2 linked regions of the Pyxidicoccus trucidator genome follow. The protein of the gene in region 1 interacts with the protein of each later gene in a pairwise test. Links are inferred from orthologs where the notes say so. Each region holds a gene or a part of one and is shown in the gene's direction. Other genes may lie near its edges.

Region 1 (4,094 bases):
GCGCTCGTCGGGGCGGTAGCCGGCGCCGCCGAGCACCCGCCCCCCGTCGACGTCACCCGGCAGCACCACCACGCGCCACGCGGGCACGCCCTGGCCCCGGTAGAAGTCCTCCACGGCGGGCAGGCCCTGGGCGAGCGCTCCGGCGTCGGTGAAGTACGCCTGCTGGAAGTGCAGCTCCCCCAGGAAGGCGGGGAGGCAGAAGGCGTCCACCCCCGGCAGGCCCAGGTGGCGCAGCTGGCCCCGCTCCCGCTGGAGGTGCCGGAAGGCGATGACATTGGCGCGCAGACGCACGGTCAGTTCGGCATTCGTCATGGACGGGGCGGAGCGTACGCAAAAGCGCGCACCGGCGCCCCAGGGCGGGTAGGGTGCGCGGACGCACATGAGCAGCCCGCGTTTCTATGCCTTCGACCCTCGCGCCACGCGCATCGGCCTCTTCGTGGGAGCCTGTGTGCTGGCGGTGCTCGCCGCCTGGGCCATGGCCGACGCCCGGGAAGGTGGCGGCCTCCAGGCCATGGCTCGTGCCGGTGTCTCGGCGGGTCTGATGCTGGCCTTCCTCGTGTCCTTCCACCGGTTGCGGCCCCGCTCCGGCTGGGGCGTCACGGTGGACGCACGCGGCGTGCGCGTGGCCCGTCCCTTCAGCAAGAACGAGCTGGATTTGCACTGGGGCCAGATTGATTCCGTGCGCAGGCTCGGCCGGAGGGGGAACGTGCTCGGGCTGTTCCTCAAGGAAGAGGGAAGGGTGCTCGTCACCCGGCATCTCTTCGCCCGCCGGGCTGTTTTTGAAGAGTTGATCGCCGCGCTGGAGGAGCGACTTCCACCGCCGCGTTTCGACGCCTGAGACCCGGGTTTCCGGGGTCGGCCGTCCGAGGGGGCGGCCGAGCGATTTTCATGAGTGTTTACGAAGCCTTGCAGCGCCTCACCGACCTTGTTCGGGGGGGCCTTAAATGGTAGGCACAAGCCTGTTGCAAGGCTCCTTTTTCCAAGGACAGCTTCACATGGAAAAGACCCCCGCTACCGGCGCAGCGGTTGCCCCGCCGCCCGTGGAGTATGGGACGGACAGCATCACCAAGCTCGAGGGCCGCGAGGCGGTCCGGAAGCGCCCAGGCATGTACATCGGCGACACCATGACCTACGGGCTCCACAAGCTCGTGTACGAGGTCGTGGACAACGCCGTGGACGAGTCGCTCGCGGGCCACTGCACGGACATCGAGGTCGTCATCCACGTGGATGGCTCGCTCAGCGTCCAGGACAACGGCCGCGGCATTCCCGTGGGCCCGCACCCGAAGTTCCCCGGCAAGGACACGCTGGAGGTGGTGCTCACCGAGCTGCACGCCGGCAGCAAGTTCGGCAACGGGGCCTACAAGGTCTCCGGCGGCCTGCACGGCGTGGGCGTCACCTGCGTCAACTTCCTCTCCGAGTGGTTCAAGGTCCGCGTCCAGCGCAACGGCAAGGTGTACGAGCAGGCCTACGCGCAGGGCATCCCCGTGAGCCATCCGCAGGAAGTCGGCACCACGGACAAGCGTGGCACGCACATCGCCTTCAAGCCGGACGCCACGGTGATGGAGACGAACGACTTCAACTTCGAGACGCTCAGCCAGCGCCTGCGCGAGCTGGCGTTCCTCAACGCCGGCCTGCACATCACCATCCGCGATGAGCGCACGAACAAGGAGCACGACTTCAAGTTCGAAGGCGGCATCTCGTCCTTCGTGCAGTACCTCAACCAGTCGAAGGAGGTGCTGCACGAGAAGCCGATTTCCTTCTCCACGGAGCGCGAGGGCGTCACGCTCGACATCGCGATGCAGTGGAATGACGGCTACGACGAGCGCATCTACACCTTCGCCAACAACATCAACACCCACGAGGGTGGCAGCCACCTGTCCGGCTTCAAGGCGGCGCTCACGCGCACGCTGAACAGCTACGCGGAGAAGGGCGGCCAGTGGAAGGACCTGAAGGAGACGCCCACGGGTGAGGACGCCCGCGAGGGCCTGTCCGCGGTCATCTCCGTCAAGCTGCCCAACCCGCAGTTCGAGGGGCAGACGAAGACGAAGCTGGGCAACAGCGAGGTGAAGGGCCTGGTCGAGCAGATGGTGAACGACCAGCTCGCCACCTTCCTCGAAGAGACGCCCATGGTCGCCAAGAAGGTCGTGGCGAAGATTGGCGACGCCTGCCGTGCCCGCATCGCCGCCCGCAAGGCGCGGGAGACGGTGCGCCGCAAGGGCGTGCTGGACGGCGGCGGCCTGCCGGGCAAGCTCGCGGACTGCCAGAGCAAGGACCCGCGCGAGAGCGAGCTTTACATCGTCGAGGGTGACTCCGCAGGCGGCTCCGCGAAGCAGGGCCGGGACAGGCGCAACCAGGCCATCCTCCCGCTGCGCGGCAAGATTCTGAACGTCGAGAAGGCGCGCTTCGAGAAGATGCTGACCAGCGCCGAAATCGTGACGCTGATTACGGCCCTGGGCACGGGCATCGGCGCCGAGGACTACGACCCGGAGAAGGCGCGCTACCACCGCATCATCCTGATGACGGACGCAGACGTGGACGGCAGCCACATCCGCACGCTGCTGCTGACGTTCTTCTTCCGCCAGATGCCGGAGCTGCTCCAGAAGGGGTACCTCTACATCGCGCAGCCGCCCCTCTATAAGGTGACGCGCAACAAGAAGGACCTCTACGTCAAGGACGAGCGCGCGCTGAACGAGTACCTGCTCAAGGCCGCCTCGGAGCACTCGCGGGTGCTGACGCCCGCGGGCGAGCTGGGCGGCTCGGAGCTGAAGGCGCTGCTGGAGAAGGTGATTACGTACGAGGAGCGCCTGGAGAAGCAGGCGAAGCGCCGTGACGCGCGGGTGGTGGACGCGCTGGTGCAGGCGACGCGGACGACGGCCGACACGCTGGCGGACGAGCTGGCGATGGAGACGGTCGTGAAGGACGTCTACGGCTACTTCGAGCGCCGGATGCCGGACGTGCTGGGCCGGGTGAAGCACGAGCTGGTGCAGGACCCGGAGCACCACACGAAGAAGCTGGTGTTCCGCACGGACGTGAATGGCGCCATGCGGGAGACGGTGCTGGACCACGCCTTCCTGTCGTCTCCGGAGTACGTGGAGCTGGCGGCGCTGCGCGACGCCTTCGCTTCGCTGGGCAAGGCGCCGTACAAGGTGCGGGTGGATGCGGGCGAGGTGACGGCCTTCACCGTGCAGGAGGTCCTGGCCGTGGTCCGCAAGGACGCGCAGAAGGGGCTGGGCCTGCAGCGCTACAAGGGGCTGGGCGAGATGAACCCCGAGCAGCTCTGGGACACCACCATGAACCCGACCACGCGCACGCTGCTCCAGGTACGGGTGGAGGACGCGGTGGAGAGCGACACCATCTTCTCGCTGCTGATGGGCGAGGCGGTGGAGCCGCGCCGCGAGTTCATCGAGCGCAACGCGCTCGACGTGCAGAACCTGGACATCTGAGGTCGTCTGTTCCTGCCCCTCTTCCATCTCGGGAGAGGGGCAGGGTTCCTCCTTGAGGCGACGAGCACCTTGCCGGTGACCACCGGGCTCTCACGCTGTGACGCCCTCCGGTTGGTTCCGTTGAGCCCCTCCTGGTAGGTTCCCCTCACCATGAGGAAAATCCTATCCGGCGGGTATGCCCTGCTTCTTCTCCTGGGGGCGTCCGTTGCGGCGGCCAGGGAGCCAGAAGCTGTCGTCCGGAACATCTATCTCTCGGACCACCCGGACGACACTGCGTCCCAGGTGTACGTCGCCGGTCAGATTGCGACCGTCCTTCGCTTCGAGAAGACCTGTGATGCACAGGGGACGAAGCTGCTGGGATGGGAGGGGCGGTTCGAGCAGCCAGTCATCGGTGGCAAATCGGTGCTCCTGGTGCCGCTCCAGAACCTCGAGCCTGAAGACCGTCTGCCGCTCCTGGTGAAGTTCACGGATGGGGCAGAAGTGCCGTTCATCGTGACTGCACGGGAGGGTCGCGGGGACCAGCAGGTGAACGTGTTCCCTGACCGCAAGACCTCGAAGGCGGTGCATGCGGCCCTGTCTGATGCGCTCGTGCGAGAGCGGGGCCTCAGGGAGGAGAACGACCGATTCCGCAAGGAGGAGACCTCGCCTGAC
Region 2 (4,426 bases), on another replicon or contig:
GAAGTATTCCGGAAGGCCCGTCTTGCCGGGACATGCAAGCGTCGGGGCCGTGGCTCGTTTAAGGTGGAGACATGGCCAAGAGCTCCTCCCGCAAGTCCCCGGCGAAGGCGAAGAAGTCCGCGGCCCGCGCCGCCCCCGTGAAGGCGAAGACGCCCGCTGCCCCGGCGAAGGCGTCTGCCGCCCCGACGAAGCCGCCCGCCGCCCCGGCGAAGCCGCCCGAGCCGAAGGCCGAGCCGCGTCCGCTCGTGCTGGAGGCCGAGCCCGTCCTCGACACCGAGCCCGGGCCCCAGAAGGCGCTGCCCTCGGGCGAGCCCGCGGGCCGCGTCCTGCCCTTCGAAATCGACCCGAAGCGCATGGAGGAGGGGCTGCGCAAGCTCCAGGGCGAGGTGGTGCACTGGGCCAACAAGGGCCGCTACACCCGGGTGCGCTTCAAGTTCCGGGGCAAGCAGCTGCTGCCGGACCTGCCGCTGGCCGCCGTGGTGGCCGCGGAGGGGCTCACGTTCTACTGGGGCGGCATCCTCCGCGTGCTCATCGCCAACGTGGTGGGCGGCAGCGTCTTCCAGGTGGAGCTGGTCAACGACGCGGAGAAGCGCGTGCAGGCCGGCAAGGAGGCGCTCCTGTCGGGTGACGTGGACCAGGCGCTGGCCCTCTTCCGCGAGGCCGTGTCCATGGACCGCGATTTGCCTTCCGCGCACCTCAACGTGGGCGTCGCGCTCAAGCTGAAGGGCGACCGCGAGGGCGCGCTGGCGGCCTTCGAGAAGGCGAAGGAGAGTGACCCGGAAGGTCCCATCGGCACCGAGGCCGAGCGGCTGGCCGCCCCCTTGCGACCCCAGGGCTCCGCGCGCTCCGCCTGAGCCGTTTTTCCGGGCTGAAAAAGGCGCGTCCAAGCGTTCAAAACGGGGCACTGGAATGCCCTGCACAGACCCCTCTTTCGAAGCATGCGGGCATTCAGGCCATCCCCCCGTCGTTTCCCTTATTGACGTAGGGAAATCCAGGGGTTACGAACGCTCACCCACTGGACGGCGGCCCCTTTCGAGGGCCCCTCCTCGACCCTTCTAGAGCTCATGGCTGACGACACTACCGACAAGCCGGCAATGCCCCCCGAGCCCCTGCCTTCTGGCAGCGCCGGGGAGCTCATCCCCGTGAACATCGAAGACGAGATGCGCCGCTCGTATCTCGACTACTCGATGTCCGTCATCATCGGCCGCGCGCTGCCCGACGTCCGCGACGGCCTCAAGCCCGTTCATCGCCGCGTGCTGTACGCGATGAATGACCTGGGGAACACGCACAGCCGCGCGTACAAGAAGAGCGCCCGCGTGGTGGGCGACGTGATTGGTAAGTACCACCCGCACGGTGACTCCTCGGTGTACGAGGCCATGGTGCGCCTGGCGCAGGAGTGGAGCCTTCGCTACCTGCTGGTGGACGGCCAGGGCAACTTCGGCTCGGTGGACGGCGACTCGCCCGCGGCCATGCGCTACACGGAAGTGCGCATGGACCGGCTGGCGGAGGACCTGCTGGCGGACATCGACAAGGAGACCGTCGACTTCGGTCCCAACTACGACGACTCGCTCGAAGAGCCGCTCGTCCTCCCCGCCAAGTTCCCCAACCTCCTGGTCAACGGCAGCAGCGGCATCGCGGTGGGCATGACCACCAACATCCCGCCGCACAACATGACCGAGGTCATCAGCGGCACCCTGCACCTCATCGACAACCCGGACTGCACCGTCCGGGACTTGATGGAGTTCATCCAGGGCCCGGACTTCCCCACCGCCGCCATCATCACCGGCCGCGAGGGCATCGCCCGCGCCTACGAGACGGGCCGCGGGCAGATGACCATCCGCGCGCGCTCGGAAATCGAGACGTCCAAGCGGGCGGACCGTGAGGCCATCATCTTCACGGAGATTCCGTACCAGGTGAACAAGGCGCGGCTCATCGAGAAGATCGCCGAGCTGGTGCGGGAGAAGAAGCTGGAGGGCATCAGCGACATCCGTGACGAGAGCGACCGTCAAGGCATGCGCATCGTCATCGAGCTGAAGCGCGACGCGATTGCGCAGGTGGTGCTCAACAACCTGTACTCGATGACGGCGCTGGAGACGACGTTCGGCGCGGTCATGCTGGCCATCGACGGCGGCCAGCCGCGCACGCTGAACCTGAAGGAGATGCTGGACCGCTTCGTCGCCCACCGCCGCGACGTGGTGACGCGCCGCAGCCGGTACGAGCTGCGCAAGGCGCTGGCGCGCATGCACATCGTCGAGGGCCTGCTGGTGGCCCAGGACCTCATCGACCTGGTGGTCAGCCTCATCCGCGCCTCCAAGGACCCGGACGAGGCGCGCTGGGGCCTGATGAACATCCTGTCGCCCGCGCTTTACGAGCACGCGCGCTTCGCCACCCTGCAGCGCATCGACTATGCGGCGGCGAAGGCGCAGATGGAGATGCTCGTCTCCCGCGCGCGCAACGAGGAGCCGTCCTACCAGGGGCTGGCGCACAAGTACGAGGGCGCGGGCTTCAGCCAGGAGCAGTCGCAGAACATCCTCGAGATGCGGCTGCAGCGCCTCACCGGCCTGCAGCGCGAGGAGCTGTTCCGCGAGCTCATCGACCTCATCCGCGACATCACCCGCCTGCAGGACATCCTGGCCAACGAGCGCAGCCTGCTCAACGTCATCAAGACGGAGCTGACGGAGATCCGCGAGCGCTACGGCGACAAGCGCCGCACGGAAATCACGGGCGCGGTGGATGAGATGACGCGCGAGGACCTCATCGCCGAAGAGACGATGGTGGTCACGCTGTCGCACACCGGCTACGTGAAGCGCTCGCCGCTGAGCGAGTACCGGGCGCAGAAGCGCGGCGGGCGGGGCAAGACGGGGGCGGCGACGAAGGAGGACGACTTCGTCAGCAAGCTCTTCGTGGCCAGCACCCACGCGTTCCTGATGCCGATTACGACCAAGGGCAAGCTGTACTCGCTCAAGGTGCACCAGATTCCGCAGGCCAGCCGTACTTCGCGCGGCAAGGCCATGGTCAACCTGGTGCAGTTCGGCGAGGGCGAGCGGCTGGCCCAGGTGCTGGTGACGCGGGACTTCCCGGAGAACCGCTACGTCTTCTTCGTCACGAAGAAGGGTGTGGTGAAGCGCACGGACCTGAGCGCGTTCTCCAACGTGCGCTCCAGCGGCATCATCGCGCTGGGCATCGACGAGGGAGACGAGCTGGTGTCGGTGATGATTACCGACGGCAGCAAGGACATCCTGCTGTCGACGGCCACGGGCATGAGCATCCGCTTCCCGGAGACCGAGGTCCGCTCCATGGGGCGTCAGGCCTACGGCGTGAAGGGAATCACGCTGGAGGACGGCGACGAGGTGGTGGGCGCGGACATGGTGGAGCTCGAGACGGCCATCCTCACGGTGACGGAGAACGGCTACGGCAAGCGCACCCTGGAGACCGAGTACCGGCAGCAGGGCCGCGGCGGCAAGGGCATCATCGACATCAAGACCACCGAGCGGAACGGCAAGGTGGTGGGCCTGCTGCAGGTGAAGGAGTCGGATGAGGTGATGCTCGTCACCAACGGCGGCATGCTCATCCGCATGCGGGTGAAGGAAATCTCCGTCATCGGCCGCAACACGCAGGGCGTGCGGCTGATTGCCCTGGAGAACGAGCAGGAGAAGGTGATGGCCATCTCCAAGCTCCCCGAGGGCGAGACTTCCGAGGACGAGGAGACCGTCCACCCGGTGGAGGGCGCGGTCCCCGCCGAGGCCGGCGAGTCGGCCGAGGGCAGCGCGTCGGCCGAAGCCAGCGCGTCGGCCGAAGCCAGCGCCACCGAGCCGTCCGAGGCGGCCGCTTCGGAGGAGCCCACGGAGCCGGAGGGCAATGGCGCCTCCGATTCCGAATCACCGCCTGAAGAGGGCTGACGCAGTCTGAAGTGAACGACGCCTCCTCCCACCCGGGGGGAGGCGTTCTTCTTTGGTGCGGCCTCCAGCCGGCGGACGTGGACCCGGCGGGCGTGTGCCCGAAATGAGCGTTCCTTCCGGAAGCCGGCCTCCCGGAGCGAGGGTCGCCCTGCTGCGCGGGGAGGGAGGAACGAGCGTTCCTTCCGGAGGTCTGCGGCCCGGAGCGAGGGTCTCCCTGCCTCGCGGGGAGGGCGGAACGAGCGTTCCTTCCGGAGGTCTGCGGCCCGGAGCGAGGGTCGCCCTGCCGCGCGAGGAGGGTGGAACGAACATTCCTTCCGGGGGGCTACCTCCCGGAGCGAGGGTCTCTCTGCCGCGAAGGGAGGGCGGAACGAACGTTCCTTCCGGAGGTCTATCTCCCCGGTGGGCGAGGGCGGAACGAACGTTCCTTCCGGAGGTCTGCCGTCCCGGGTGGGCGAGGGCGGGAGGTGCATGGTGGCGCCCCTTGCCCGATTGGGCGGGCGCTGGGCCCCAAGGAGCCCACTCCGCTG

Evidence for each region. Proteins that work in one complex are often made in the same cells at the same time.
Region 2: the proteins of gyrB (region 1) and gyrA interact in binary tests that used the Escherichia coli proteins (3 or more experiments, as listed by UniProt). The link is inferred for Pyxidicoccus trucidator from one-to-one orthologs.

The regions. Positions count from the first base shown.
Region 1 is NZ_JAAIXZ010000003.1:492,554-496,647, forward strand. Bases 691-3,719 are described here. They hold gyrB (DNA topoisomerase (ATP-hydrolyzing) subunit B), read left to right. Parts: upstream 691-995; coding sequence 996-3,443; downstream 3,444-3,719. Other genes in these bases: G4D85_RS12025 (hypothetical protein), read left to right, coding at 691-838; G4D85_RS12035 (DUF2381 family protein), read left to right, coding at 3,594-3,719. Outside these bases: G4D85_RS12020 (GNAT family N-acetyltransferase), read right to left, coding at 1-312; more of G4D85_RS12025, read left to right, coding at 380-690; more of G4D85_RS12035, read left to right, coding at 3,720-4,094. UniProt on the Escherichia coli protein: DNA gyrase negatively supercoils closed circular double-stranded DNA in an ATP-dependent manner to maintain chromosomes in an underwound state.
Region 2 is NZ_JAAIXZ010000001.1:1,537,766-1,542,191, reverse strand. What follows is about bases 739-4,099. They hold gyrA (DNA gyrase subunit A), read left to right. Parts: upstream 739-1,064; coding sequence 1,065-3,899; downstream 3,900-4,099. Other genes in these bases: G4D85_RS06260 (tetratricopeptide repeat protein), read left to right, coding at 739-854. In the rest of the region: more of G4D85_RS06260, read left to right, coding at 72-738. UniProt on the Escherichia coli protein: A type II topoisomerase that negatively supercoils closed circular double-stranded (ds) DNA in an ATP-dependent manner to maintain chromosomes in an underwound state.